2 regions of the Pseudoduganella sp. jia 9 genome follow, and region 2 is predicted to be linked to the other one. Evidence: predicted binding sites of a transcription regulator. Region 2 holds the regulator's gene; the other holds the start of a gene.
What was found. Region 2 encodes LexA, which represses DNA repair genes until DNA is damaged. Its sites were predicted from a motif close to ACTGTATNNNNATACAGT; they were not measured.
Positions count from the first base shown of each region.

Region 1: ACY34H_RS07715 (putative DNA modification/repair radical SAM protein) is a predicted target of LexA. The motif match lies at 8,900-8,917, and genes of this name have one in related genera.

Region 1 covers NZ_JBUPWE010000005.1:281,366-296,850, reverse strand. The annotation lists gene ACY34H_RS07750 (NAD kinase) at 1-651, shown strand, start outside; gene recN (DNA repair protein RecN) at 675-2,321, shown strand; gene hemH (ferrochelatase) at 2,445-3,554, shown strand; gene grpE (nucleotide exchange factor GrpE) at 3,815-4,399, shown strand; gene dnaK (molecular chaperone DnaK) at 4,512-6,470, shown strand; gene dnaJ (molecular chaperone DnaJ) at 6,716-7,840, shown strand; gene can (carbonate dehydratase) at 7,996-8,664, shown strand; gene ACY34H_RS07715 (putative DNA modification/repair radical SAM protein) at 8,930-10,159, shown strand; gene ACY34H_RS07710 (UdgX family uracil-DNA binding protein) at 10,519-11,859, shown strand; gene ACY34H_RS07705 (TauD/TfdA dioxygenase family protein) at 12,002-12,904, shown strand; gene ACY34H_RS07700 (ABC transporter substrate-binding protein) at 12,923-13,918, shown strand; gene ACY34H_RS07695 (ABC transporter ATP-binding protein) at 13,920-14,756, shown strand; gene ACY34H_RS07690 (ABC transporter permease) at 14,753-15,485, shown strand, end outside.
Region 2 covers NZ_JBUPWE010000024.1:60,258-75,742, forward strand. The annotation lists gene ACY34H_RS26730 (anion permease) at 1-333, opposite strand, end outside; gene ACY34H_RS26735 (DUF47 domain-containing protein) at 357-983, opposite strand; gene ACY34H_RS26740 (replicative DNA helicase) at 1,057-2,442, opposite strand; gene rplI (50S ribosomal protein L9) at 2,752-3,204, opposite strand; gene rpsR (30S ribosomal protein S18) at 3,238-3,528, opposite strand; gene priB (primosomal replication protein N) at 3,559-3,849, opposite strand; gene rpsF (30S ribosomal protein S6) at 3,865-4,254, opposite strand; gene lexA (transcriptional repressor LexA) at 4,618-5,283, shown strand; gene ACY34H_RS26770 (hypothetical protein) at 5,390-6,178, opposite strand; gene ACY34H_RS26775 (cystathionine gamma-synthase family protein) at 6,444-7,685, opposite strand; gene purF (amidophosphoribosyltransferase) at 7,894-9,414, opposite strand; gene ACY34H_RS26785 (CvpA family protein) at 9,455-9,943, opposite strand; gene ACY34H_RS26790 (SPOR domain-containing protein) at 9,990-11,048, opposite strand; gene folC (bifunctional tetrahydrofolate synthase/dihydrofolate synthase) at 11,057-12,343, opposite strand; gene accD (acetyl-CoA carboxylase, carboxyltransferase subunit beta) at 12,470-13,342, opposite strand; gene trpA (tryptophan synthase subunit alpha) at 13,516-14,313, opposite strand; gene trpB (tryptophan synthase subunit beta) at 14,457-15,485, opposite strand, start outside.

The sequences.
Region 1 (15,485 bases), on a different contig from region 2:
CGCCAGCTCGCGCCGTTCGAGGTGCCGCTGATCGGCATCAACCAGGGCCGGCTGGGCTTCATGACCGATATCCCGCTGGAAGGCATGCTGCCCGTGCTGGCCCGCATCCTGTCCGGCACGCACAAGGCCGAGCGCCGCACCTTGCTGGAAGGGCGCGTGCTGCGCGACGGCCGTGCGATCCACGTGGGCCTGGCCGTCAACGACGTGGTCGTGGCGCGCGGCGCCGGTGCCGGCATGGTGGAACTGCGCGTCGATGTCGACGATCATTTCATGTACAACCAGCGCTCGGACGGCCTGATCGTCTCCACGCCCACCGGGTCCACCGCTTATGCGCTGTCGGCCGGCGGGCCATTGCTGCACCCCACGCTGGGCGGCATCGTACTGGTGCCGATCGCGCCGCATGCGCTGTCGAACCGACCGATCGTGCTGCCCGATTCGAGCGAGATCGTCATCGAGATCAATCGCGGGCGCGACATCACGGTGAACTTCGACATGCAGACGTTCGCCAGCCTGATGCCGCAAGACCGCATCCATATCCGTCGTTCGCCGCACGCGATCACCTTCCTGCACCCGGAAGGCTGGAGCTACTACAACACGCTGCGCGAAAAACTGCACTGGAACGAGTACCCGTCCACGGACGGAATAATCTAACGAGAAGGCCTTCTGCGAGACCTATGCTGCGAACACTGTCCATCCGCGATTTCGTCATTGTCGATTCCATCGAACTGGAATTTTCCGCCGGCTTCACGGTGTTCACGGGCGAAACGGGCGCCGGTAAATCGATCCTGATCGATGCGCTCACGCTGGCGCTGGGCGGGCGGGGCGATGCGAGCGTGGTGCGCGAGGGTGCGGCGAAGGCCGACATCACGGCCGATTTCGCCATCACCGACGCGGCGCGGCAATGGCTGGAAGCGAACGAATGTGCCTCCGAGGATGGCGGCGCGCTGCTGCGCCGCGTGATCGACAATGCCGGCCGCTCGAAGGCCTACATCAACGGCATCGCCGCCACCGCCGGCCAGCTGCGCGAGCTGGGCGACCTGCTGGTGGACATCCATGGCCAGCATGCCCACCAGTCGCTGCTCAAGACCGACGCTCAGCGCGAACTGCTCGACAGCCAGGCCGCGGCCAATGGCAAGGAGGTCGCCATCGCCTACAAGGCCTGGCGCGCGCTGGCGAAGCAGCTGGGGGAATTCGAGACCAACGCCGCCAACGTGCTGCTCGAACGCGAGCGCCTGGAATGGCAGGTCGGCGAGCTGGATAAACTGGCGCCGAAGCCGGGCGAGTGGGCCGAGATCGGCAATGAGCACAGCCGCCTGTCGCACGCCGCCAGCCTGCTGGAAGGCGCCCAGGAAGCGCTTGCCGTCATTTCCGAGTCGGACGAGCAGCCGATCGTGTCGCAGCTGTCGTCGCTGAACCAGAAGCTGGCCAAGCTGGTGTCGGTGGACGCGGAAATGCAGCCGATCGTCGACCTGATCGAATCGGCGCGCATCCAGCTGCAGGAATCGGCGTATGCGCTGAACACCTACCTCGATCGCGTGGAGCTCGATCCGGACCGCCTGCGCGAAGTGGATGCGCGGATGGAAGCGCTGCACTCGTCGGCCCGCAAGTTCCGCGTCGATCCTGACGAGCTGCCGGCCGAGCACGCGCGGCTGGCCGCGCAGTTGAACCAGCTGGCGGATGCGACCGACCTCGAAGGCCTGCGCAAGCAGGAGGCAAGGCTGAAGGACGAGTACCTGGCGGTGGCCCGGCAGCTGTCCGCCAGCCGCGCCGCCGCGGCGAAGGCATTGGGCGACGCGGTCACCAGGGCGATGCAGGACCTGAACATGACGGGCGGGCGCTTCGAAGTGGCGCTGCATTCGTGCGAGCCTTCCGCCAAGGGCCTCGAGCAGGTCGAGTTCATGGTGGCCGGCCATGCCGGCGTGGTGCCGCGGCCGCTGGCCAAGGTGGCCTCCGGCGGCGAACTGGCGCGCATCTCGCTGGCCATTTCCGTCATCACGTCGAACGCCACCACCGTGCCCACGCTGATCTTCGACGAGGTCGACAGCGGCATCGGCGGCGGCGTCGCCGAAGTGGTGGGCCGGCTGTTGAAGCGCCTGGGCCAGGAGCGGCAGGTGCTGTGCGTGACCCACCTTCCGCAGGTGGCCAGCCAGGGCAACAGCCACTTCCAGGTGGCGAAGAGCACGCTGGCCAACGGCAAGACGGCGTCGCGCATCGAAGTGCTCGATGCCAAGGCCCGCGTCGAGGAAGTGGCCCGCATGCTGGGCGGCCTCGAGATCACGGCCACCACCCGCAAGCACGCGCGCGAGTTGCTGGCCTCCTGAGCACCCCGCACGGCGGGCACGCGCCGGGCCATCGGCGCACATGAGCATCGGCACACATGAGCAAAGCGGCGGCGCGGCGGGCCGCATATAATCAGGGTCTACCCTGATTGATATAACGACTCCATGGCTTTCGCGAAAGAACCACCCCACCAGCACGGCGCCGTCAGCGGCAGCGCGGTCGTGCTGGTCAACCTCGGCACGCCCGATGCTCCCACCCGGGGCGCGGTGCGCCGTTACCTGAAGCAGTTTTTGTCCGACCCGCGCGTGGTCGAGATCCCGAAAGCGCTGTGGTGGTTCATCCTGCACGGCGTGATCCTGCCGTTCCGTTCCGGCCAGTCGGCCAAGAAGTACGCGTCGATCTGGACGGAAGACGGCTCGCCGCTGCGCATCCACACGCAAAACCAGGCGATGCTGCTGCACGAGGCACTGCAGGCGCGCGGCCACCAGGACGTGACGGTGGCCATGGCGATGCGCTACGGCACGCCGGCGCTGCCCGACGTGCTGGCCCGCCTGAAAGCCGATGGCTGCGACCGCATCGTCGTGCTGCCCGCCTACCCGCAATACTCCGGCACCACGACCGGTTCGATCTGGGATGCCGTGTTCCGGCACTACCGCAAGATCCGCAACATCCCCGAGCTGCGGCTGGTGAAGAACTACCACGACCACGAAGCCTACATCGAGGCGCTGCGCCAGAACGTGCTGTCGCACTGGGAGCACCACGGCCGCGCGAAGAAGCTCGTGATGAGTTTCCACGGCGTGCCCAAGCGCACTCTGCTGCTGGGCGACCCCTACCACTGCGAGTGCCACAAGACGGCGCGCCTGCTGGCCGCGGCATTGAAGCTGCGCGACGACGATTACATCGTCACATTCCAGTCCCGCTTCGGCAAGGCCGAATGGCTGCAACCGTACACCGCGCCCACGGTGCAGAAGCTGGCGCGCGAGGGCGTGCGCAGCATCGACGTGATCTGCCCCGGCTTTACCAGCGACTGCCTGGAAACGCTGGAGGAAATCGCCATGGAGGTGCGGCACGACTTCCTCTCCGCCGGCGGCAAGGAATTCCACTACATCCCCTGCCTGAACGAAAGCCCGGCATGGATCGCCGCGCTGGCCCAGATCGCCGAGCAGCACATGATCGGCTGGCCGGCGATGGTGTCGCCGTCGCAGCGCGCCATGCGCCAGCATGACGCCGCCATTGGACGCGACCGCGCCATCGCGCTGGGTGCCGCAGAGTAAGCTTCCCGCCGCGCTGCAATCGCGCAACATTGCCCGGCTGTCAGCCCGGGTGCAGGCTGTTAGCACTTGCCGTCGACGAGTGCCAGCCTGTTAAAATAACAGGTCGGCCGGGGGGCTCCCGGCCATGATCTGCCAGTCGTTTGTCAAGCGCTGTCCGAACCGAGCTTCATAAAACCCCTTGAAAAGGTAGGGGATAGCCCCAGATTCGGCCAGTGCAGCAAGAGCAATGTCAAACAAACACGATTTTCAGGAGTCACACGATGCAAGACCAGGAAAACCAGGCCAGTCAGAATCCCGAGGACGCGCAGCAGGCAAACCAGGCGCAGCAGCAAGCGGCTCCGCAGGAGCAGCCGGCCCAGCAGCCAGTCTTCGAGGCCGCAGCCAATCCCAGCCTGGAAGAGCAGCTGTCCGCCACGGAAGCCAAGCTGGCCGAAATGCAGGATGCCTTCATGCGTGCCAAGGCCGAAGGCGACAATATCCGCCGCCGTGCCCAGGATGACGTGGCCAAGGCCCATAAATTCGCCGTCGAGAGCTTCGCCGAGGCCTTGCTGCCGGTGAAGGACAGCCTGGAGATGGCACTGAAGGTGGAGACGCCGTCCGTCGAGTCGCTGAAGGAAGGCGTGGAAATGACGCTGAAGCAGCTGACCTCCGCGTTCGAACGCAACAAGCTGCTCGAAGTGGTGCCCGCTGCCGGCGACAAGCTGGATCCAAACCGCCACCAGGCGGTGGCCATGGTGCCCGCCGAGCAGGAAGCCAATACTGTCGTCGCCGTTCTGCAAAAGGGTTACACGATCGCGGACCGCCTGCTGCGTCCCGCCATCGTCACGGCTGCCCAGCCGAAGTGATCCGTGGAAGCGTTGTTTATTCATCAGCGCTTCCTAAGCACTTGAAAAGCAAGAAGCTTTTCCGCATATAAGACTTATTCAGAAACTAATCCGTTACGAGGAAGAACAAACCATGGGCAAAATGATCGGTATCGACCTGGGCACCACCAACTCCTGCGTCGCCATCATGGAAAATGGCCAGCCGAAGGTCATCGAGAACGCCGAAGGCGCGCGTACCACGCCTTCCATCATCGCTTACCAGGAAGACGGCGAGATCCTGGTTGGTGCGCCGGCCAAGCGCCAGGCGGTCACCAACCCGAAGAACACGCTGTTCGCCGTGAAGCGCCTGATCGGCCGCAAGTTCGACGAGAAAGAAGTGCAGAAGGACATCGGCCTGATGCCTTACTCGATCAACAAGGCCGACAACGGCGATGCCTGGATCAGCGTGCGCGACAAGAAACTGGCGCCGCCGCAGATCTCCGCTGAAGTGCTGCGCAAGATGAAGAAGACCGCCGAGGACTACCTGGGCGAGGAAGTCACCGAAGCCGTGATCACCGTGCCGGCTTACTTCAACGACTCGCAGCGCCAGGCCACCAAGGATGCCGGCCGTATCGCCGGCCTGGACGTGAAGCGCATCATCAACGAGCCGACCGCGGCTGCGCTGGCGTTCGGCCTGGACAAGACCGACAAGGGCGACCGCAAGATCGCCGTGTATGACCTGGGCGGCGGCACGTTCGACGTCTCGATCATCGAGATCGCCGACGTGGATGGCGAGAAGCAGTTCGAAGTGCTGTCGACCAACGGCGACACCTTCCTGGGCGGCGAAGACTTCGACCAGCGCGTGATCGACTACATCATCGAAGAATTCAAGAAGATCAACGGCCTGGACCTGAAGAAGGATCCGATCGCCCTGCAGCGCATCAAGGCTTCGGCCGAGCGCGCGAAGATCGAACTGTCGTCGTCGCAGCAGACCGAGATCAACGAGCCGTACATCGCCATGGCGAATGGCGCGCCGGTCCACCTGAACCTGAAGATCACCCGCGCCAAGCTGGAATCGCTGGTCGAGGAACTGGTCGCCGCGACGATCGAGCCATGCCGTATCGCCATCAAGGATGCCGGCGTGAAGGTTTCCGACATCGACGACATCATCCTGGTCGGCGGCATGACCCGCATGCCGAAGGTGCAGGAAAAAGTGAAGGAATTCTTCGGCAAGGATCCGCGCAAGGACGTCAACCCGGATGAAGCCGTGGCCGTGGGCGCCGCGATCCAGGGTTCCGTGCTGTCGGGCGAGCGCAAGGACCTGCTGCTGCTGGACGTGACCCCGCTGTCGCTGGGTATCGAAACGCTGGGCGGCGTGATGACGAAGATGATCCACAAGAACACCACGATCCCGACCAAGTTCGCGCAGGTGTTCTCGACCGCCGACGACAACCAGCCTGCGGTGACCATCAAGGTCTACCAGGGCGAGCGTGAAATCGCCGCCGGCAACAAGGCGCTGGGCGAGTTCAACCTGGAAGGCATTCCGCCGGCATCGCGCGGCACGCCGCAGATCGAAGTGACCTTCGACATCGACGCCAACGGCATCCTGCACGTGGGCGCCAAGGACAAGGCCACCGGCAAGGAAAACAAGATCACCATCAAGGCCAATTCCGGTCTGTCGGAAGAGGAAATCCAGAAGATGGTGAAGGATGCCGAGCTGAACGCGGAAGAAGACAAGAAAGTGAAGGAACTGGCCGAGTCGCGCAACCAGGCCGACGCGCTGGTGCACTCCACCCGCAAGTCGCTGACCGAATATGGCGACAAGCTGGGTGCCGACGAGAAGGCGAAGATCGAAGCGGCGATCACCGACCTGGAAGGCGAGATCAAGTCCGGCGACAAGGCCACCATCGATTCCAAGGTGGCCGCGCTGACCGAAGCTGCGCAGAAGCTGGGCGAGAAGATGTACGCCGACATGCAGGCGCAGCAGGCAGCGGCCGGCGGCGGTGCGGACGCCGGTGCCGGTGCGGGCCAGCAGGCCGGCGGCGCAGACAACCGCGCGCAGCAGGATGACGTTGTCGATGCCGACTTCAAGGAAGTCAAAGACAACAAGTAACCCGCAGCCGTGGCAACGGCCAGCAGTCAAGTCAGGCTCATGGCGAGCCTGACCTAGCCGAGCGGAGCGGCCGTAGCACGGTGGCCCGCTCGGCTTTTGCATAATCGGCAGGATTTTGAGGTTGTTTCACAACGCCAACCTCGCCCGGTTCACCGGGCTACGGCGGCAAGCGGCGGCGCAGGTGGTCGCAACCCCGGCGTCCTGTTACAGTCTCCCTTCTATTCAGTTCAGTTAGGTGCCTGCATATGGCAAAGCGTGATTTTTACGAGATTCTCGGCCTGGCAAAAAATGCCTCCGAAGAAGAGATCAAGAAGGCTTATCGCAAGCTTGCGATGAAGTACCATCCGGACCGCAACCCGGACAACAAAGAGGCGGAAGAAAAGTTCAAGGAAGTCAAGGAAGCCTACGAGATGCTGACCAATCCGGAGAAGCGCGAGGCGTATGACCGCTATGGTCACGCCGGCGTGGATCCGAACATGGGCGGTGGCGGCTTCGGTGGCGCTGGCGGCTTCGGCGATGCATTCGGCGACATCTTCGGCGATATCTTCGGCGGCGGCGGCGGCCGGCGCGGCGGCGGACCCCAGGTCTACCGCGGTGCCGACCTGCGCTACAACCTCGAGATCACGCTGGAGCAGGCCGCGCATGGCTTCGACACGACGATCCGCGTGCCGGCCTGGGACAAGTGCGATTCTTGCCACGGCTCGGGCGCCAAGCCGGGCACGTCGCCGGTAACCTGTTCCACGTGCGGCGGCCACGGCCAGGTACGCATGCAGCAGGGCTTCTTCAGCATCCAGCAGACCTGCCCGAAGTGCCACGGCACCGGCAAGATCATTCCGGAACCGTGCCCCGCGTGCTCGGGCGCCGGCCGCATCAAGCGCAACAAGACGCTGGAAGTGAAGATCCCGGCGGGCATCGACAACGGCATGCGCATCCGCTCGTCGGGCAACGGCGAACCGGGTACCAATGGCGGGCCGCCGGGCGACCTGTACGTGGAAATCCACATCAAGGCGCACGCGGTGTTCCAGCGCGAAGGCGACGACCTGCACTGCGAAATGCCGATCTCGTTCGCGAAAGCGGCACTGGGCGGCGAAATCGAAGTGCCTACGCTGTCCGGCAAGGTGTCGTTCACCGTGCCTGAGGGAACCCAGTCCGGCAAGACGTTCCGCCTGAAGGGCAAGGGCGTGAAGGGCGTGCGCTCCGGCTATCCGGGCGACCTGTTCTGCCACGTGGCTGTCGAAACGCCGGTCAAGCTGACCGACAAGCAGAAGGAACTGCTGCGTGAGTTCGAACGCGCCACCAGCGAAGGCGGCGCGAAGCACAGCCCGCAGTCGAAGACCTGGATGGACAAGGTCAAGGACTTCTTCGAGTGATTGCCCGGGACGGGCGGCAGCCCGTTCCAGGAGACCGCTACCAAAAAAGTACGTTCGGCCGACCGGACATTAATCGGGTAAACTGGCCATTGTATCTACGGCCGCCGCGTTGTGAGGCCTGCAACCGGCGGCCTTGTCACGTCTGAAAGGAAATCATGAACGATACCAAGCCTTCCGACCTGCGGGAACTGCTGAACAACAACCGCCGCTGGGCCGATTCGATGGTCGAGCGCGACCCGGAATTCTTCCAGCGCCTGGCAAACCAGGCTTCCCCCGAATACCTGTGGATCGGCTGCTCGGACAGCCGGGTGCCCGCCAACGAACTGCTCGGCCTGTTGCCAGGCGACGTGTTCGTGCACCGTAACATCGCCAACGTCGTCGTCCACTCCGACCTGAACTGCCTGTCCGTGCTGCAGTTCGCGATCGAAGTGCTGAAAGTGAAGCACGTGATCATCGTCGGCCACTACGGCTGCAAGGGCGTGCACGCCGCGCTGACCGGCGCCCGCGTCGGCCTGGTCGACAACTGGCTGCGCCACGTGGCCGACGTCAGCCAGAAACACGAACGCTACCTGGGCACCGTGCTCGACGAGCGCGTGCGCAGCGAAAAACTGGTGGAACTGAACGTGGTCGAGCAAGTGGTCAACGTCAGCTCGACCACCATCCTGCGCGACGCCTGGGACCGCGGCCAGCAGGTCACCGTGCATGGCTGGGTGTACGGCATCAACGACGGCCACCTGCACGACCTGGGCATGACGATCACGCAATTCTCCGAACTGCAGGAGAAACTGAAAGACCGCCTCACCAACAACTACAGCGCCGCCTGACCAAAACTGCAAAACTGGGGACGTACCCCTGTTTTGAGGAAAGATCTAGAAACTGGGGACGTACCCCTGTTCTCAGGAAAGATCATGATTGTCGCTGCACGTTCGTGCGACATGTCCTGGCACCCCGCAAGCCGATAGTTGCCTGGAAACAGGGGTATGTCCCCTGTTTTTTTCGAACCGTAACTGACCCGGTTTTCCATGCGCTCCTGCGGTGTCCTGAACAGGACTTCGGTATACTGTATATCTGTACAGTTAGGTGCCGAAAATGGAGCTGAACGACAAACTTGAAATCCTGGCCGATGCGGCGAAGTACGATGCTTCCTGCGCCAGCAGTGGTGCGCCGAAGCGTTCCTCCGAGGGCAAGGACGGCCTGGGTGCCACCAACGGCATGGGCATCTGCCACAGCTATACGCCGGATGGCCGCTGCGTTTCGCTGCTCAAGATCCTGCTGACGAATTTCTGCATCTACGATTGCCAGTATTGCGTGAACCGCCGCACGTCGAACGTGCCGCGCGCCCGTTTCACCGTGCAGGAAGTCGTCAAACTCACCGTCGACTTTTACCTGCGCAACTACATCGACGGCCTGTTCCTCAGCTCCGGCATCATCCAGTCCGCCGACTACACGATGGAACAGCTGGTTGCCGTCGCGCGCGAGTTGCGCGAAGTGCACCAGTTCCGCGGCTATATCCATTTGAAGACGATTCCCGATGCCGACCCGGCGCTGATCGACGCGGCCGGCCGCTATGCCGACGGGCTGTCCGTCAACATCGAACTGCCCACGCAGGACAGCGTGCAGAGACTCGCGCCTGAAAAGAACGTCCACACGATCAAGCTGGCGATGGGCAATATCCGCTTGAAGCTGGACGAGAAGGAAGGCGAGCCGAAGGCACCGAAGTTCGCACCGGCGGGACAGAGTACGCAAATGATCGTGGGCGCCGATGCCAGCGACGATGCGCGCATCCTCACCACCGCGGAAACGCTGTACGGCAGCTACAAGCTGAAGCGCGTGTACTACAGCGCGTTCAGCCCGATCCCGGAAAGCCCGAAGAGCGTGCCGCTGGCGCCGCCGCCGCTGCTGCGCGAGCACCGGCTGTACCAGGCGGACTTCCTGTTGCGCAGCTACGGCTTCCAGGCGAAGGAACTGCTGCCCGCATCGGGCAACCTGTCGCTCGACATCGACCCGAAGCTGGCCTGGGCGCTGACGCACCGCGAGCACTTCCCGATGGACCTGAACCGCGCCGAGCCGCAGATGATCGCGCGCATTCCCGGCATCGGCATCCGCAATGCGCAGCGCATCGTCGAGCTGCGCCGCATGCGCCAGGTGCGCTGGGCCGATCTCACCCGCCTGCGCTGCAGCATGAAGAAGGTGGCACCGTTCATCGTGACCGCCGACTACCGGCCGGCGCGCGACACCACGCCGTCCGACACGCTGCGCCGTGCCATGGCCGACGTACCGCAGCAGATGGCCCTGTTCCCCGAACTGCAGGCTGCATGACAGCCGACGCCGTGGCGCGGGCGCTGTCCGGCCAGCCCGTCGTGGTCGCATCGTTCGGCGAGTGGCGCGCCGCTGCGCGGGATTTGATCGTGCGCCGCATTCGGCCCGAATACGTACAATGGGTTCTGCAGGATGGCGGCGGAGACCTGCTGAGTGCAATGCCTCCCATGGCTGTAGGTGAGCTGGCTCTCGACTCGGGTAGCAAGGCAGTAAATGAAGCAGCAGTTGAAGTAGCCGCAGTTGAAGTACGCAGCAAGGCAGTAGCTGAAGTAGCAAGTGAAGTAGCAAGTGAAGCAGCAAGTGAAGTAGAAGGTGTAGTTCGCAGCAAGGCAGTAACCGAGTCGGCACCAGCAAGCAGTTTGGCAAGCAAGTTGGCCAGTGAGGAAACTCATAACCCCGATGAGCGATCGGACCCGCCGCCCCCGAATCCTTCACCAGGCGTGCAGCCGCGTGTCTCCCGCAAGCTGATGGAGATGCTGCAAGGCGCCGCCTGCTATCGCGCCCACGACCGCTGGGCCTTCCTGTACCGTGTGCTGTGGCGCTGGCATGGTGGCGAACACGAGGTCATATCGATGGCGGATGAAGACGGCGCGCGCCTCCACCACATGGTACGGGCGGTGCGGCACGAAGAACACGACATGCATGCCTACCTGCGTTTTCGCGAGCGTCCCGAAGAAGCGGGCGCGCCGCGTTTCGTCGCGTGGTTCGAGCCGGCGCACGACGTCCTGCCGCAAGTCGCGCAGCACTTCGCAAAACGCATGGGCAAGACCAGCTGGATGATCGCCACACCCGAAGCCACCGTGCTGTGGGATGGCGCCACTTTGCACACCGGCGCGGCCCTGGCGCGCAGCGCGGCGGACTTCGACGATGCCGGCGAAGCGCTGTGGCTCACTTACTACCGCAGCATCTTCAATCCCGCCCGCCTCAATGCGGACATCATGCACGGCCATATCCGGCAGCGGTTCTGGAAGAACCTGCCGGAAGCGGCCGTGGTGCCGCACATGGTCACGCAGGCTGCGGCCGGTGCCCGCAAGGTGGGCCAGCTCGATACCGTCGGCAAGCGCGGCGGCACCACGATCCCCATCGCGCCGGACAAGGCGGCGCCCGAACGCCAGCAACCCAGTTCACTGGACGATTGCCGCCGCTGCGACCTGTGGCAGAACGCCACGCAGGCCGTGGCGGGGCAGGGCGCGCGCCGCGCCAGGATCATGCTGGTAGGCGAGCAGCCGGGCGACCAGGAAGATCTGGCCGGCAAACCCTTCGTCGGCCCGGCCGGCGACCTGCTGGACAAGGCGATGGATGAAGCGGCCCTGGATCGCCGCACCGTCTATGTCACCAACGCGGTCAAGCACTTCAAGTGGGAACCGCGCGGCAAGCGGCGCCTGCACAAGACGCCCGCGCAGAAGGAAGTGATGGCCTGCCACTACTGGCTCGAGGCGGAACTCGAAACGGTCGCACCGCAGGTGCTGGTGGCCCTCGGCAGCACGGCATTGAAATCGATCCTGCAGACCGGCAGCGCAACGATGAAGGACTACATGGGCGCGCCGTTCGAGCATGAAGGGCGCTGGGTTGTCGTCACCTACCACCCCGCCTATGCACTGCGGGTACCCGACCGGGAATCGCGCCAGGCGGCGTTCGCGGCGATCGTCGAAGCGCTGAAGACGGCGCAGCAGCTGGCCGGCGGGCCGGCGACAGGCTGACGCAAACCGCATATCGATAGCAAAAAGCATTCGTTTTCATCATGATGCGGGCGGCATAGACTGGTTTCACTCGACTGGTGCCGTGGCCGTGGAAAGCGCGGCGCCTGGCGAGCTTCCGACCCCGCCAGATGGAGCGCATCACATGTCCGCAGTATTGAGCGAAGCCGTAACGCGTGCCGCAGTTCCCCTCAAAACAGAGCTGCGCATTCGCCCGTTCGAAGGTCCCCTTGGCGCTGAAGTGATTGGCCTCGACCTGGCACGGCCGCTCTCCCGCAAGGCCTTGTTGCAGCTGCATGCCGCCCACCTGGAACACCACGTACTGGTGTTCCGGGACCAGCGCATCACGCCGCAGCAGCAGGTGAATTTTTCGCGCCTGTTCGGTCCCTTGCAAATCCATGTGCTGAGGAATTTCCAGCTGGCGGGGTATCCGGAAGTCCTCGTCGTATCGAACATCGTCGAAGGCGGCAAGCCGATCGGGCTTGGCGACGCCGGCCATTTCTGGCATTCCGACCTGTCGTACAAGGAAAGGCCCAGCCTGGGCTCGCTGCTGCATGCCCAGGAACTGCCGGCCGAAGGGGGCGACACGCTGTTCGCCAACATGCACCTGGCCTACGACACGCTGCCGGAAGCGGTGAAGCGGCAGATCCGCTACGCCAGGGCCGAGCACAGCTACCTGAAACAGTATGCCGAACTGCAGCGCCGCAGTCCGTGGCGCCCCAACCTCACGCAGGCGCAGATCGACGAAGTCAAGCCGGTGGTGCATCCGGTGGTGCGCACGCACCCGGAAACGGGACGGCAGGCGCTGTTCGTCAGCGAGCATTTCACGACCCGCATCGTCGGCCTTCCCGACGACGAGAGTGCCGCGCTGCTGAAGGAACTGTTCGCCCACAGCGTGAAGCCGCGGCACGTCTACCGCCACCGCTGGCAGCCGCACGACATGGTGTTCTGGGATAACCGCTCGCTGATGCACCTGGCCGCCGGCTGTCCGGCCGACCAGCGCCGCAAGCTGTACCGCACCACCATCGAAGGCGACGTGCCTTACTGATTCCACCGGACAGAGACAATGAAACCACTGAAGATCGCCGCCGGCGCCCTCGCGCTCGTACTCGCCACCGGCGTCCATGCCGAAGGCACCATCCGCATCGCCCAGCAGTTCGGCATTCCTTTCCTGCTGTTGAACATCGCGCAGGAGCAAAAGCTCATCGAGAAATACGGCAGGCAGAATGGCGTGGACGTGAAGGTCGAATGGAAGCAGCTGTCCGGCGGTGCCGCCATCAACGACGCGCTGCTGGCCGGAAGCATCGATATCGCCGGCGCCGGCGTCGGCCCGCTGATCACCGTGTGGGACCGCACGAAGGGCCGCCAGAACGTGCGTGGCGTGGCATCGCTGGGCAGCTTTCCGTACTACCTCGTCACCAATAACCCGAAAGTGAAATCGATCGCCGACTTCACCGACCAGGACCGCATCGCGCTGCCCGCGGTCACGGTCTCCGTGCAGTCGCGCATCCTGCAGCTGGCGGCGGCGCAAAAATGGGGCGACAAGGAATTCGCGCGGCTCGACAAGCTCACGCAAACGCTGCCGCATCCGGATGCCACCACCGCCATCATCTCGAACGGCACCGAGATCACGACCCATTTCGCCACGCCGCCGTTCCAGGAGCAGGAGCTGGCGCAGAATCCGAACGCGCGTGTGATCCTGAAGTCGTACGAAGTGCTGGGCGGCCCGGCTTCAGCCACGCTGTTGTACGCCACCGAAAAATATCGCAAGGCCAGCCCGAAAACGCTGCGCGCGTTCGTGCAGGCGCTGGCCCAGGCGGCGGATTATGCGTCGAAGAACCCGGAAGGCGCGGCCGACATCTACCTGAAGGTCAACAAGAGCAAGGTCGACCGCGCGCTGCTGGTGAAGATCTTCCGGAATCCCGAAGTGCAGTTCAATATCGCGCCGCAGAATACGCTGAAGCTGGCGCAGTTCATGCACCGCGTGGGTGCCGTGAAAAACCGGCCGGCCACCTGGCGCGATTACTTCTTTGACGAGCCGCTGGTGGCGAAGGGGAGCTGACATGGCACCGCTGCAGGTTGTCCGCCCGTCGTCGCCCGCCGGAGCACTGTTGAGCGCCCGCGGCGTCACGCTCGAATACCGCAGCGGCGGCAATGCCGTGCGCGCCACGCAGGACGTCGATTTCGACGTCTTCGGCGGCGACCGCTTCGTGCTGCTGGGCCCTTCCGGTTGCGGCAAGTCGTCGCTGCTCAAGGCTGTCGGCGGATTCATCGCGCCGGCCGCCGGTACGATCACGCTGGGCGGCAAGCCGGTCACGCAGCCCGGCCCGGACCGCATCTGCGTGTTCCAGGAATTCGACCAGCTGCCGCCATGGAAGACCGTGCTGGAAAACGTGGCCTTTCCCTTGCTGGCCTCGAAAAGCTGCGGGCGCGCCGAAGCCAGGGAACGGGCGCGGCACTGGATCGCCCGCGTGGGACTGGACCGCTTCGAGAACGCCTATCCGCACACGCTGTCCGGCGGCATGAAGCAGCGCGTGGCGATCGCCCGCGCACTGGCGATGCAGCCGGCCGTGCTGCTGATGGACGAGCCGTTCGCCGCGCTCGACGCCCTCACGCGGCGCACCATGCAGGAAGAACTGACGACACTATGGGAGGATGCGCCGTTCACGTTGCTGTTCGTCACCCACTCGATCGAGGAAGCGCTGGTGGTCGGCAACCGCATCCTGCTGCTGTCGCCCCATCCGGGCCGCGTGCGCGCGGAACTGAACAGCCACCAGTTCGGCCTGCACAGCGCCGGCAGTGCCGATTTCCAGCAGGCCGCGCAGCGCATCCACCACCTGCTGTTCGGCGCGCCATCGCTGGCCGGGACTGCCGATGAACACGAAAGGATCGCACTGTGAACCCTGCGAGTCCATCGATCCCGCCGATCCGCCAGGAATTCCAGTACGAGCTGGCGCCCGCCGCGCCGGCGTCGCTGCAACGGCGGCTGCCGGCCACGCAACGCCTGTGGCAGCAGGGCTGGCTGCGCAAGACGGTACTGCTGGCCGTGCTGGCGCTGCTGTGGGAGCTGGCCGCGCGCTGGCAGGACAACGACCTGCTGCTGCCGACGTTCCTGCAGACGGCGCGCGCCTTTGCCGAAGGCATCGCCAGCGGCGAGCTGGCCGAGAAAATCCAGGTATCGCTGGCCGTGCTGGTGCAGGGCTATGTCGCCGGCATTGCGCTGGCCTTCGTGCTGACGGCGCTGGCCGTCTCCACGCGCCTGGGCCGCGACCTGCTGGAAACGCTGGTCGCCATGTTCAATCCCCTGCCGGCCATCGCGCTGCTGCCGCTGGCCATGCTGTGGCTGGGACTCGGCAATGCCAGCCTGGTGTTCGTCATCGTCCATGCGGTGCTGTGGCCGCTGGCACTGGGGACCTATGCCGGCTTCCAGTCGGTACCGGCCACGCTGCGGATGGCCGGGCGCAACTACGGGCTGGCCGGGCTGCCGTTCGTCGTCCAGATCCTGGTGCCCGCCGCGTTGCCGGCGATCGTTTCCGGCCTGAAGATCGGCTGGGCCTTTGCGTGGCGCACGCTGATCGCCGCCGAGCTGGTGTTCGGCGCATCGTCCGGCAAGGGCGGTTTGGGCTGGT
Region 2 (15,485 bases):
GTGCGAGGACGACGACGGAATGCCGTAGTACCACGTGATCACGTTCCACACGATGGCGCCCACCAGGGCGCCGAAGATCACGTGATGGTCCACCACGTGCGGGTCGATGGTGCCCTTGCCGATCGTCGTCGCCACGTGCAGGCCGACGACGAAGATCGCCACGAAGTTGAAGAACGCGGCCATCGCCACGGCGGTCTGCGGCTTCAGGACGCCGGTCGAGACGACCGTCGCGATCGCGTTCGCGGCGTCGTGGAAGCCGTTCATGAAGTCGAAGAGCAGCGCCAGGGCAATCAGGAGCCCCAGCGCGTAGATGCTGATTTCTAAGGTCTGCATGTTGTTGTTTTACCGTGCGACGCTTACGCGTTCTCGACGATGATGCCTTCGATGATGTTGGCCACGTCTTCGCAGCGGTCGGTCACGGTTTCCAGGATCTCGTAGATCGCCTTCATCTTGATCAGGTTGCGCACGTCCGGCTCGTCGCGGAACAGCTTGGACATGGCGGCGCGCATTACATGGTCGGCGTCCGATTCCAGGCGGTCGATTTCCTCGCAGATGCCGACGATGTCGCGGGCATTGTCCATGTTCGACAGCAGGGCCACGGCTTCCTTCACCTTTTCGCAGCAGGCCAGCACCAGCTCGGCCAGGCGCTTGGCTTCCGGCGTGACGGCATGCAGGTCGTACAGCGACACGGTCTGGCCGGCGTCTTCCATCATGTCCAGGATGTCGTCCATCTTGGTGATCAGCTTGTGGATGTCGTCCCGGTCGATCGGCGTGATGAACGTCTTGTGCAGCAGGTCCACCGTGGTGTAGGTGATCTTGTCGGCCTGTTTCTCGATGCTTTCGATCGCATGCACGCGGTTTTCCAGGTCATCGAAATTGGTCATCAGGCCCAGCATTTCTTTCGCGCCCTTGACGCACAGTTCAGCATGCTGGTTGAACAGGTCAAAGAATTTGCCCTCGGTGGGCATCAGGCGTCCAAACATATTATTCTCCGTTGGTTGATTCGGGGGTGCTGCCGGGGCCGCTGCTCTAAGCGGCCCCTCTTGGTGCTGGTGATCAGTCGCCCTGGTAGATCGACAGATTACCGGTGTAGTTGCCGAACTTGGTGTACATGCCCATCCATGTCAGACGGATCGCGCCGATCGGGCCGTTACGCTGCTTGCCGATGATGATCTCGGCGGTACCCTTGTCCGGTGAGTCGGGGTTGTAGACCTCGTCCCGGTACAGGAAGATGATGACGTCCGCATCCTGTTCGATAGCGCCGGATTCGCGCAGGTCGGACATCACGGGACGCTTGTTGGGCCGCTGTTCCAGCGAGCGGTTCAGCTGCGACAGCGCGATCACCGGGCAGTGCAGCTCCTTCGCCAGGCCCTTCAACGATCGCGAGATCTCGGAAATCTCGGCGGCGCGGTTGTCGCCTTGCTGCGAGCCCGTCATCAGCTGCAGGTAGTCGACGATGATGAGGCCCAGCTTGCCGCACTGGCGCGCCAGGCGGCGCGCGCGGGCGCGCATCTCGATCGGATTCAGCGCCGGCGTCTCGTCGATGTACAGCTGGGCTTCATTCATTTTCTGGATCGCGTGCGTCAGGCGCGGCCAGTCTTCATCGTTCAGCTTGCCGGTACGCAGGCGATGCTGGTCGAGCTGGCCAACGGAGCCCAGCATACGCATCGCCAGCTGCGCGCCGCCCATCTCCATCGAGAAGACGGCAACGGGCAGGCCCGCTTCGATGGCGACGTTCTCACCGATGTTGACGGAAAATGCCGTCTTGCCCATCGATGGACGGCCGGCCACGATGACCAGGTCGCCGGGCTGCAGGCCGGACGTCATTTTGTCCAGGTCGGCAAAGCCGGTCGGCACGCCGGTGATCTCGCTGCCGCTGTCGCGGCTGTACAGTTCGTCGATGCGCTCGACCACCTGGGTGAGCAGCGGCTGCACCGCGGTCCAGCCGGACGAGCCGCGCGAGCCCTGCTCGGCGATCGCGAAGATCTTCGACTCCGCTTCGTCGAGCATCTGCTTGACTTCCTTGCCCTGCGGGCTGAACGCATTGCCGGAGATTTCGTCGGCCACGGTGATCAGCTTGCGCAGCACGCCGCGGTCGCGCACGATCTCGGCATATCGGCGGATGTTCGCCGCCGATGGCGTGTTTTGCGCCATCGCATTCAGGTACTGCAGGCCGCCCACTTCATCGGCCTTGCCCAGCATCGTCAGCGCTTCGAACACGGTGATCACGTCGGCCGGTTTGCCGCCATTGATCAGGCGGATCATCTGTTCGAAGATGATCCGGTGGTCGTAACGGTAGAAATCCTCCGCGTGCATGAAGTCGGCGATGCGGTCCCATGCGGCGTTATCGCGCAACAAACCGCCGATCACCGATTGTTCGGCTTCGATGGAATGGGGCGGGATACGGAGGGAATCGACTTGCGGGTCGGATGGGGCATTCATGGCGCGCATTATACCTGCATAAGCAGGCCAAAGTTCATAATGGTTGGCAAGATCGCTGCCCTGCCGGCAGCTTTGTGACAGCTTGATGACACCCTCGCAGCTCTGTTATAGCAGCCAAATGTCAGGCTTGTCGCGCTTCATGCGGCAGCGGAAACAGCGTGTTGCGGACGCATGCTTCGGGTGCCGCTTCGGCGCTGCTGCGCGGGCTGCATGCAGGGCCTCGCGGCACCGGCGCCGGCAATAAAAAAGCCGGGCGAACCCGGCTTTTTTAATTGTACGACTGTCTTACCGAGGAAAGAATCCCGGCAATCAGGCGGTTTCGCCCACGACGGCGACGGTCACATCGACCACCACGTCCGTGTGCAGGGAAACCGACACCGGGTGCTCGCCGGTGGTCTTCAGCGGGCCGTTCGGCAGGCGCACGGCAGCTTTCTCGACCGGGAAACCGGCCTTCGACAGGGCTTCGGCGATGTCGAAGTTGGTGACGGAGCCGAACAGGCGGCCATCGACGCCGGCCTTCTGCGACACGGTCACGGTCATGCCGTTCAGCTTTTCGCCCTGGCCTTGTGCGGCAGCCAGCTTTTCGGCGGCGGCTTTTTCCAGTTCGGCGCGCTTGGTTTCAAACTCGGCCACGGCGGCCGTGGTGGCGCGGCGTGCCAGTTTTTGCGGGATCAGGAAGTTACGTGCGTAGCCGTCCTTGACCTTCACCACGTCGCCCAGGTTGCCGACGTTGATAACTTTTTCCAGCAGAATGATTTGCATAATGTTCTCCAGTTCTATCTGTACTGCTGCCGATTAGGCGTGGTGCAGATCGGTGTACGGCAGCAGGGCCAGGTAGCGCGCGCGCTTGATCGCGGTATCCACTTGACGCTGGTAGTGCGCCTTCGTGCCGGTCAGGCGTGCCGGCATGATCTTGCCGTTTTCCTGGATGAAATCTTTCAGGGTGTCGACGTCTTTGTAGTCGACCTGCTCAACGCCAGCGGCGGTGAAGCGGCAGAACTTCTTACGCTTGAACAGCGGGTTCTGCTGTTTGCGCTTTTCTTTCAGCTTGGCTTTGTTTTTGTCGAACTTTTTACCGAATGCCATTTTAGGCTCCTGTATTAAATATTGTGTCGCTCAGGCGGCACGAAAATCAATGATGTGAAAAACCAGGCTCTTGCTGTTGCGGCCTTTCCTGGCGAGGAACCCCGTGAATTCGTAGGTGCCTCCCAGTGGCGCGCCGCTGAAACGGCCTGAAATCTCTCCCGCGGCAACCGCGGCGATCTCAAACTCCGTCAGGCGGGCGATGCCTGCCTCGATCTGCTGCGAACTGTGCTGCAAGATTGCATTCACGATCGGCAGCCCGGCGGGGGTATAGCGAATGACTTCCCGCTCGGTGATCAGGCCGGTAAACCTCAGCTCGTTCAGCAAGACTCCGTGGATTTAGGCTGCTGCTGCTGCTGCAGGAGCGGCCGCGGCTTCGGCGCGGTGGCTCTTGGCGGCGTCTTCACGCTGGACCGACTTCATCATCGGCGAAGGAGCGGTTTCCGCTTTCTTCATCTTGACGGTCAGGTGGCGCAGCACGGCATCATTGAATTTGAACGCGGTTTCCAGTTCGACCAGCGTATCGTTGTCGCACTCGATGTTCAGGCAGATGTAGTGTGCCTTGGCCAGTTTCTGGATCGAGTACGCCATTTGACGGCGGCCCCAGTCTTCCACGCGGTGCACGTTACCGCCGCGCGAGGTCACGCTGGCCTTGTAACGTTCGATCATCGCGGGCACTTGCTCGCTCTGGTCCGGATGGACGATAAATACGATTTCGTAGTGACGCATGCAAACTCCCTTAAGGACTGTTGATAGCCCACCCTGGCGTCAAGACAGGTGTGGGAAGAGGTAAGCCCGCAAGCATAGCAGGATTTTTCGGCGCTGGCTAGCCGCGCGGCCGGGCGGCAACCGACCCGAAAGCAGCCGGAAGCAGCCTTCCGGGCCGGTTTCGCGGCATCCCGCGTCACACCGGCAGGCGTGAAATGACGGCCTGGCGCAACGGCGTAGCGCCGTCTTGCGCGGAAATTTTCCTGGAAAACAGGGTCCGTCCCCATTTTTCGGGAAATATTTCTCGCCCGGGAGGGTTTTCCCTTGCATTCACGCCGACACTGTACAAAAATACAGACTGTCTATATACACAGCAATCTGGTCATGATCAAGCTCACCGCAAGGCAGGAACAAATTCTCAACCTGATCAGGGACGCCATCGAATCCACCGGCTTCCCGCCGACCCGCGCGGAGATCGCCGCCGAGTTGGGATTCAAGTCGGCCAATGCGGCCGAAGAGCACCTGAAGGCGCTGGCGCGCAAGGGGGCCATTGAAATCACCGCCGGCACGTCGCGCGGCATCCGCCTGCTGGGCGAGCGCGCGCGCGCCAACCCGGCCGCGGCGCAATCCGGCACGGACTTCCTGCCGCAGGTGCCTGCGGCATTGCTGATGCAGTTGCCGCTGATTGGCCGCGTGGCCGCCGGCTCGCCGATCCTGGCGCAGGAAAACCTGGAAAAAACCTACAGCGTCGACCCGGCGCTGTTTTCAGCGAAGCCCGATTTCCTGCTGAAGGTGCGCGGCGAATCGATGCGCGACGTCGGCATCATGGATGGCGACCTGCTGGCGGTGAAGAAAGTGGACAGTGCCAAGAACGGCCAGATCGTCGTGGCCCGCATCGGCAGCGAAGTGACCGTGAAGCGCTACCGCCGTACCGGTTCCACGATCGAACTGCTGCCGGAAAACCCAGACTTCAAGATCATCACCGTAACGCCGGACGACGAATTCGCACTCGAAGGCCTGGCCGTCGGCCTCCTGCGCACCTGGCATTGATGGCTCAGCCGCTGCCTTGACGGGATGCGCTGACGAGCCGCATGGCTGTCAGCGCAGGGCATATCCGGCAGTGCGCCCACGCTCCGGGCAGCAGGCCTGCTGGCGCTCAGCGCCTGGTGGGCGGCGTCGCGATGCGGCCGCGGAAGTCATTCTGGCGGCTCTGGAAGTCCCGGTTGATGGCGTCCGATGCCACCTTGTCGGCCTTGAAGCGCTCGTTGGCCTGGATCGCCAGTTTTTCCGATGCCTGGAACCAGCTGTCATACCTGGCCACGAGCGGTTCGGCCTGCGCCTTCCCTTCCGCGGCCAGCCTGGCATAAGCGCTTTCCATGCGCTGGCGGGCGCCGTCGAACTCCTGTTCGTTCATCAGGTCGGCAACGTCCCTGGGAATCTTCGAACCGGCCGGCATCGCATTCTGCAACTGCTGGACGAAACCGTTATAGCACTCCTGCCACGCCGAATACTGCTTGTTGACGCGCGTCACGGCGTCCTTGCCGAGAGACGACGCTGGAATATCCGGCGTCGCGCACTGGTACTTCGCGTACGCCAGGTCGGCCCCATCGTACTGCTGCACGTAGTAATCGATGTCGGCACGCCGCGTTTCACGCAGGCGCATCGTTTCCAGCGCAGCGGCCGCTTCCTTGCTGCCGGCTGTCGCGGCTTTCTGGAACCATTGCCGCGCCGCCGCATCGTCCGCCTTGTAGCCCTCGCCATACCAGTGCATTTCGCCGAGATGGAACTGCGCATCCGCGTTGCCGGCCGCCGCAAGGCGCTCGTAGATCGCGCTTGCCTGGGCATAGGCGCGCGTTTCGAGCAGCCGCTTGGCCTCGGCAAGATCATCCGCGAAGGCAGAATTGGCAATCACTGCGGCGACAAGGAAAAACGCGGCATGTTTCACGACAGCTCCTTTTGATGTATTAGGAATAAAACAAAAGAATAAGCCATTCATGCGCCAATGGCGCGGGGTACTTGGCATTTGCACCATTTGTTGCAGGAAGGCTACAGTCGTATGCAACATGCATAGCGCCGCGCGCGACCGCTGTACGCCGGCGGCAGGCGGGAGCGGAGTCGCACCCGCCTGCGCCGCTCATGTGCCGCTCATGTGCCGCTCATGCGCCGCTTATGGCCACTCATGGGCCACTTATGTGCCGCTCATGCACCGGTTACGCGTCGAGCGCCAGGCGGAAGTCGTCGACCAGGTCGGCCGTGTCCTCGATGCCGACCGATACGCGGATCAGCGATTCGGCAATGCCCATCGAGGCACGGCGCTCGGCACCCATCTCGTAGAAGATCGTGTGGGCGACCGGGATCACCAGCGTCCGGGTGTCGCCCAGGTTGGAGGCCGGCACGGCGATCTTCAGGCGGTTCAGGTAATCGAAGCAGTCGATGCCATCGCGCAGTTCGAAACTGAACAGCGAGCCGTAGGCCTTGAACAGGCCGGTGGCGATGCCGTGCTGGGGGTGCGACGGCAAGCCGGGATAATGCACGGCTGCCACGCGCGGATCGGCCGCCAGCATGTCCGCCAGGGCCTGCGCGTTGGCGCAGGTGCGCTCCATGCGCAGCGCCAGCGTTTCGGCACCGACGGCGATGTGGTGCGCCGCTTCCGGCCCCAGCGAAGCGCCGAAGTCGCGCAAGCCCTTGGCACGCACCTGCGTGATGCCCCACATCGCCGGGGCAGCCTTCTTGTAGTTCTCGAAGATGTTCGGGAAGCGGCCCCAGTCATAGGCGCCGGTATCGGTCAGACTGCCGCCCAGCGCATTGCCGTGGCCGGCGATCGATTTCGTCAGCGAATTGACGACCAGGCCCGCGCCCACCGTTTTCGGCTGGAACAGGTAAGGCGTCGTCATCGTATTGTCGACGATGTACAGGATGCCTTTCGCGGCGCACAGCGCGCCAATACGCTCCAGGTCGGCAATCTGCGTGCGCGGATTGGCGATGGTCTCGACGAACACGATGCGCGTGTTCTCCTTCAGCGCGCTTTCGACATTGGCGACATCGGTCGCGTCGACGAAGTCCACGCCCACGCCCTGCCCCGCCACCGTCTGCCACAGGGAGTTCGTATTGCCGAACAAGAACGACGACGACACCACGTGGTCGCCGGCGCGCAGCAGCGCCTGGAACACGGCACCGATCGCCGCCATGCCGGTGGCGAAGCACAGCGTGGCCACGCCGCCCTCCATCTTGTTGACCTTTTCCTCCAGTGCGGAAACGGTCGGATTGCCTTGGCGGCCATAGCGGAAGCCCGGCTCGCGGCCCTGGAACACCGAGGCCAGCTGGCGCGCATCGGTATAACCGAAGGCGACGGATGTGTGGACCGGCTTGTGCAACGATCCCTGCTCGATGGTTTTCTGGCGGTCGCCGTGCAGGATCGTGGTGGTGAAACCGTAGTTTTTCTTGTCGTTCATGTCGTAGCGGGAGAAAGTAACCAGCACGCGCTGGCTGTTTGACACTGGTGGCCCGGCAATCCGGGACAGTCCCCAATTTCACATTTCGGTGGTCTTACAACGTTGTACAACGTTGGGGACTGTCCCCGATGTTGCATTCGGTTGTTTTGCAACGCTCGGGCACTCGGCTTGGCGCGGAAAAAAAGGCTCCGCGAGGAGCCCTTGGTTTTTACGCTTCGGTGGTGGCCGCGTTCAGGTTCAGCTGCGTGCGCGCGGCGTCTTCGACTTTCGCCTTGGGGTTGTGGCGCGCATGCTCGATGCGGTCGAGGTAGTCGGCCGATACGTCGCCAGTGATGTACTTGCCGTCGAAGCAGGAGGCTTCGAAGCTGGTCAGCGCCGGGTTGACGTCGGAGATTGCCTTCTTCAGGTCGTCGAGATCCTGGTACACCAGCGCGTCGGCGGTGATTTCCTTGCATACCTCGTCGACGGTGCGGCCGTGGGCGATCAGCTCGTCGCGCGTCGGCATGTCGATACCGTACACGTTCGGGTACAGCACCGGCGGCGCGGCGGAGGCGAAGATCACTTTCTTGGCGCCGGAGTCGCGCGCCATCTGCACGATTTCGCGGCTGGTGGTGCCGCGCACGATCGAATCGTCGACCAGCAGCACGTTCTTGCCCTTGAACTCGTCGCCGATGGCGTTCAGCTTCTGGCGCACCGATTTCTTGCGCAGCGCCTGGCCCGGCATGATGAAGGTGCGGCCGATGTAGCGGTTCTTGATGAAGCCTTCGCGGTATTCCTTGCCGAGGCGCAGTGCCAGCTGGATCGCGGCGGGGCGCGACGAATCGGGGATCGGCATCACCACGTCGATGTCGTCCGCCAGGCCTTCGCGCTTGATCTTCTCGGCCAGGTATTCGCCCATCTTCAGGCGCGTGCTGTAGACGGAGGCGCCGTCGATCACGGAATCGGGACGCGCCAGGTACACGTATTCGAACACGCACGGATTGAGCGTCGGGTTGTCGGCGCAGATGCGCGCGTGCAGCTTGTTGTCGGCATCGATGAACACGGCTTCGCCCGGCTCGACGTCGCGCACGAAGCGGAAACCGGCGCCTTCCAGCGCCACCGATTCGGACGCCAGCATGTACTCGGTGCCCTGCTCCGTCTCGTTGATGCCCAGGCACAGCGGGCGAATGCCGTACGGGTCGCGGAAGCCCAGCAGGCCGACATCGGCGATCTGCGCCACGGCCGCGTAGCCACCGCGCACGCGGCGGTTCAGCACCGTGACGGCGTCGAACAGCGTGCCCGCATCCAGCGAATAACCGGTGGTGGCGCGCATGATCTCGTGCGCCAGCACGTTCAGCAGCACTTCCGAATCGGAGTCCGTGTTGATGTGGCGGCGATCGTTCTTGAACATCTCGGTCTTGAGCTGTTCCCAGTTGGTGAGGTTGCCATTGTGCGCCAGCGTGATGCCGAACGGCGCATTGACGTAGAACGGTTGCGCTTCCTCTTCCGACGACGAACCGGCCGTCGGGTAGCGGCAGTGGCCGATGCCCGAATTGCCCATCAGCGAACGCATGTTCCGGGTGCGGAACACGTCACGCACGAGGCCGTTCGCCTTGTGCATCGAGAACATGCTGCTGTGATTCGTTGCGATACCGGCCGCATCCTGGCCGCGGTGCTGCAACAGCAGCAGCGCGTCATACAGCAGCTGGTTGACAGGTTGATGGGAAACGACGCCGACGATGCCACACATATTGTGCTCCTGAACAGGGTGCTGCTTGATGGTAGAAATTCTAAAATTGCACATGCTGCGCCACGGCAGCGGGAAGGAACGGTTTCACGGTACGCACGCCCGTTTCCGCGATGGGGGAGAACAGTGCCTCGCGCCAGAAGTCCTGCTGCGGGATCGACGTCATGCCGCACAATATGACGCCCGCCAGCACGATTACAAGCCCGCGCCCCAGGCCGAACAGGCCGCCCAGGCCGCGGTCGGCCAGTGTCATGCCGCCGGCCTCGACCAGTGCCGACACGGCCATCGACAGCAAGCCCATCAGGATGCGCACGCCGATGAACAGTGCCAGGAACGCCACGATCAGCCGTACTGCTTCGCCAGGAATCGCGGCCGGCAACAAGGCCGCGAGTTCCCCGCTGTAGGCGTTGGCAACCACGAAGGCCACGATCCAGCCCAGCAGCGACAGCATTTCCTTGACCAGGCCCCGCAGCGTGCTGACGATGATGGAGGTAATCAGCACGAACAGCACCAGGTAATCGAAGATGGTCAACGCGGGCATTGGTATGCAAAGGTGGTCACGCGAATCCGGCAGTGCGTCAGGCCGGGCTCAGGCTGCCCGACAGGCCGATCTTCTGCAGCTTCGCCTTGGCCTTTTCCGCTTCCTCGCGGCTGCCGAACGGCCCCACCTTCACACGGGTCAGTTCGCCGGAGGGCGATTTCTGCGTAAACGACCGGATGCCGGCATCGCGCAGCTTGCCCTGCAATTCCTCGACCTTGTCGCGGGCGGCCAGCGCAGCCACCTGGATCACGTAGCGGCCGCTATCCGCCGCGGCCGGGGCCGGCGCTGGAGCCGCCTTGCCTTCCAGCAGTGCCAGTGCGCGCGCCGCGTCGTCGGACTTCGCTGCCGGCTTCGCCTCGTGCCGGGCTTCCTGCTTCGGTTCAGGCTTTGCTTCAGCCACCTTGGGTTCAGCCACCTTGGGTTCAGGCTTCTTCGGTTCAGGCCGGATCTCGGCAACCTTCTTCGGCTCGGGCTTGGGCTCATCCCAGCCCGCCACTTTCGGCGCAGGCTTCGGTTCCGGCTTCGCCTGATGCTTCGGCTCCGGCTTCGCTTCCACCTTGGCCACCTTCGCCGGCTCGGCTTTCACCGGTTCGGGCAGCGGCCGCGGCGGTGCGGCAACCACCGGGGTATGGTCTTCCGGTTCGACGATTTCCTCGCTCTGGTCGAGCGCCTCGGCCTGCGCGGTCTTGCTGTCGCCGGACTGCTCACTGTCGGGCTCACTGGCCGGCTCGCTGTCCGGCTTGCTGCCCGCTGGCTGGTCGGTGTCGGGTTTGTCGCGTGGCGGAATCTGGATGGCGATGTCGTTGGCCAGCGGCTTCGGCTCGGAATCGAGCACCATCGGCAGGCCGATCGCGACGGCAAGCGCCAGCGCGATCGCCCCGACCAGGCGGCGGCGCGCGCGCTTTTTCTCGGGAAGTACCGGATCGGGCGCATCCTTTCGGCCGCGGCCGCGGGTCGCGCCGGCGCTGCCGTCGGCGGACGAAGCGCGCTTGGAGCGGGCCCGCTCGGTGATCGCGCGGTCATCCGCTGCGCGGTAGTAGCCGCTGTCTTCAGGGGACTGCTGCTTGTTTTTGCCGAATTTCGAGAACAAGCCCATGCGTGATATCAGTGAAGAGAGGATTTTCGGGCGGCCATGACGCCGGCCACCGTCAGGAACGAGCCAAAGACCACAATTCTATCATTCTCGCCCGCCCGGCTCATTGCATTTGCAAAAGCTTGTGCCGGGGTATCGAAGACATTGACGGTTTTTTCATGGGGGTCCGGCACGGTACCCTGCACTTTCGCGGCCAGTTCCGATGCGCTGGCGGCGCGCGGCGACGGCAGCGTTGCCAGGCACCAGTGATCGATCGAGCCGCCGATGGCCTTGATGACGCCATCGATATCCTTGTCGTGCATCGAGCCGAACACCGCGAACGTGTACGGGTGGTAACCCATGTTGCCGAGGTTCTGGTTCAATGCCGAAGCCGCATGGGGATTGTGCGCCACGTCGAGGATCACGGTGGGGCGGCCAGGCAGCACCTGGAAACGGCCCGGCAGTTCGACGGTGACGAGCCCATGGCGCACTTCCTGCGCGCCGACCGGCAGCTCGTTCTTCAGCACTTCCAGGGCAGCCAGCGCGGCCGAGGCGTTCAGCAGCTGGTTGGCGCCGCGCAGGCTCGGATAGGCCAGCGCGTTGCGGCGCTGGTTGCGGCCGCCATAGTTCCACTGCTGCTTGTCGCCGGCATAGTTGAAGTCGCGCCCCATCAGCCACAGGTCGGCACCGATCGCGTTGGCATGGTCGACCAGCGCCTGCGGCGGCACCGGATCGCTGCAGATCGCCGCCTTGCCGGGCCGGAAGATACCGGCCTTTTCAAAGCCGATCTGCTCGCGCGTGCCGCCCAGGTAATCGACATGGTCGATGTCGACGCTGGTGACGATGGCGACATCGGCATCGATGACGTTGACGGCGTCGAGGCGGCCGCCCAGGCCCACTTCGAGGATCGCCACGTCGAGTGCCGACCTGCTCATCAGGTGCATGATCGCCAGCGTGGTGAATTCGAAGTAGGTCAGCGGCGTGTCGCCGCGCACGGCCTCGACCGCATCGAAGGCCTCGACCAGCATGGCGTCCGAGGCCAGATCGCCATTGACCCGGGCGCGCTCGTTGAAGTCGAGGAAGTGCGGCTTGATGTACAGCCCGACCCGGTAGCCGGCGCGCAGCAGGATCGATTCCAGCATCGCGCAGGTGGAGCCCTTGCCGTTGGTGCCGGCCACCATGATCACCGGGCAGGTGAACTGGAGCTGCAGGCGTTCCTTGACGGCGCGCACGCGGTCGAGGCCCATGTTGATGACGGTTTCGGCGTGGCGCGATTCCAGCAGCGCAAGCCATTCTGGCAGGGTGGTCGGGGTGGGCATGTCAGTTGGAGAAAAGCGGGGGTTGTGCGCAAAGACGTGATTCTATCGCAGGACGTGAAACGGGGCCGGGGTCCCTGCGGACCCGGCCCCGTCGTGCCGCGCTGCGGTGGCGTTATTCCAGGACGATCACGCCAGCACTTCGGCGGCCTGGTTCTGCAGCAGCGCCAGCAGGCGCGCGATTTCTTCGCGCATCTTGCGGCGGTCGACGATCATGTCGATCGCGCCCTTGGTGAGCAGGAATTCGCTGCGCTGGAAGCCTTCCGGCAGCTTTTCGCGCACGGTGTTCTCGATCACGCGCGGGCCGGCAAAACCGATCAGCGCCTTCGGCTCGGCCATCACCACGTCGCCCATGAAGGCGAACGAAGCCGACACGCCGCCCATCGTCGGGTCGGTCAGCACGCTGATGAAGGGCAGCTTCTTCTCGGACAGCTTGGTCAGCATCGACGTCGTCTTGGCCATCTGCATCAGCGACAGCAGGCCTTCCTGCATGCGCGCACCGCCGGTGGCGGTGATGCAGATGAACGGCACCTTCTGCTCGAGCGCCACCTGGGCCGCGCGGGCGAAGCGTTCGCCGACCACGGAACCCATCGAGCCGCCCATGAATTCGAACTCGAAGCAGGCGACGACGACGGGCAGGCTCATGATCGAGCCGCCCAGGCATACCATCGCATCGGTCTCGCCGGTGGCTTCCATGGCCTGCTTCAGGCGGTCCGGATATTTCTTGCTGTCCTTGAACTTCAGCGAATCGACCGGCAGCGTTTCCTGGCCGATCTCATAGCGGCCGCCGGCGTCGAGCAGCGCATCGAGGCGCTCGCGGGCGCGGATGCGCATGTGGTGATCGCATTTCGGGCAGACATGCAGGTTCGACTCGAGATCGGTACGGTACAGCACCGCCTCGCAGGAGGGACACTTGACCCACAGGCCTTCCGGCATCGTCTTGCGGGCGGCGGCTTCCGAGCGCTGGATGCGGGGGGGAAGCAGTTTTTCCAACCAGCTCATATTTTCTCCTGTTGCTCTAACTTAGGGGCGAAGTGTAGCCGTTTCCGCCTGTCGTGTCGAACATTCAAAATTGACAATTTTATGCACGAACGTGAGATTCCATGCGGCCTGCGAAGGCAATGGCCGGCCCATGTCCCGGCGCCAGCACGGGGACACGGGCCCGACCATGAAATTTACGCGTCGAGCGCTTCCCGGATGCCGGCAACGAAAGCCTGCACGGCGGCCGGCGCCTGCTCCGGCTCGGATGCTTCGATTTCCTGGATGATCCGGCTGCCGATGACGACGGCATCCGCCACGCCGGCCAGCGCCTTCGCGGTAGCGGCATCGCGGATGCCGAAGCCCACGCCGATCGGCAGGCTGACGTGCTGGCGGATCGCCGCGATGCGCTCGGCCACCTGGGCGGTGTCGATGTGGCCGGCACCGGTCACGCCCTTCAGCGACACATAGTAGGAGAAACCACTGCCGACCTTGGCAACCTGCGCGATGCGCTCTTCGGTCGAGGTCGGTGCCAGCAGGAAGATTAGGTCGAGGCCGGCGGCGCGCATTTTCGCGGCGAACTCTTCGCATTCCTCGGGCGGGTAATCGACGACGATCGCGCCATCGGCCCCGGCCTCCCGGGATTGCTCGACGAAGGCATCGACGCCGATGCGCTCGATCGGGTTGGCATACCCCATCAGCACCACCGGCGTGTGCTGGTTGGTCTTGCGGAATTCGCGCACGTAGTCGAACACATGGCGGATGCCGACGCCATGCACCAGTGCGCGCTCGCAGGCACGCTGGATGACGGGGCCTTCGGCCATCGGATCGGAAAACGGCACGCCGAGTTCCAGCACGTCGGCACCGCCCGCCACCAGGGCATGCAGCAGCGGCACCGTCGATGTCGGCGCTGGATCGCCGGCGGTAATGAAGGTCACGAGACCGGTCTTGTTTTGCGCTTTCAGCGCGGCGAACGTCTGGGCGATACGGGACATATTATTCTCGGCAAATGTTTCTTGGATGTGGGAGCGGAACAGGGTCGTGGAGCGGTGATCGCCAGCAAGCGATCACGCCTTCCCGACCCGAATGTCGGCGATATTTCTCGACATCGGGGTCAGACCCCGGTTTTGAGCAACTTTCAGCCGAAGTTCATGCCCATCCGCTCGGCCACGGTGTGCATGTCCTTGTCGCCGCGGCCGGACAGGTTGGCCAGCACGATCTGGTCCTTCGGCAGCGTGGCGGCCAGCTTGGCGGCGTAGGCCAGCGCGTGCGACGATTCCAGCGCGGGGATGATGCCTTCGATGTGGCAGCAGTCGTGGAAGGCCTTCAGCGCTTCCTCGTCGGTGATCGACACGTATTGCGCGCGGCCGGAATCCTTCAGCCAGGCATGTTCGGGGCCCACGCCCGGGTAGTCGAGGCCGGCGGACACGGAGTGCGTTTCGATGATCTGGCCATCGTCGCTCTGCAGCAGGTAGGTGCGGTTGCCGTGCAGCACGCCCGGGTAGCCTTTCGTCAGCGATGCGGCGTGCTTGCTGGTGTCGAGTCCCTCGCCGGCCGCTTCCACGCCGATCAGCCGGGTTTCCTTCTGGTCGATGTACGGGTAGAAGATGCCCATCGCATTCGAGCCGCCGCCGATGCAGGCCAGCACGTAGTCGGGCTGGCGGCCGGTCATTTCCGGCATCTGCACCAGGCACTCCTCGCCGATCACGGACTGGAAGTCGCGCACCAGCATCGGATACGGGTGCGGGCCGGCCACCGTGCCGATGATGTAGAACGTGTTCTCGATGTTGGTGACCCAGTCGCGCATGGCTTCGTTCAGCGCATCCTTCAGCGTCTTCGAACCGGACTCGACCGGCACGACGGTGGCGCCCAGCAGCTTCATCCGGTAGACGTTCTGGGCCTGGCGCTTGACGTCCTCGGCGCCCATGTAGACGACGCACTCGAGGCCGAAGCGGGCGCAGATCGTGGCCGTGGCCACGCCGTGCTGGCCGGCGCCGGTTTCGGCGATGATGCGCGGCTTGCCCATGCGCTTGGCCAGTAGCGCCTGGCCGATCACGTTGTTGATCTTGTGCGCGCCGGTATGGTTCAGGTCTTCGCGCTTGAAGTAGATCTGCGCGCCGCCGGCAAGCTCGGACCAGCGCTTGGCATGGTAGATCGGCGATGGCCG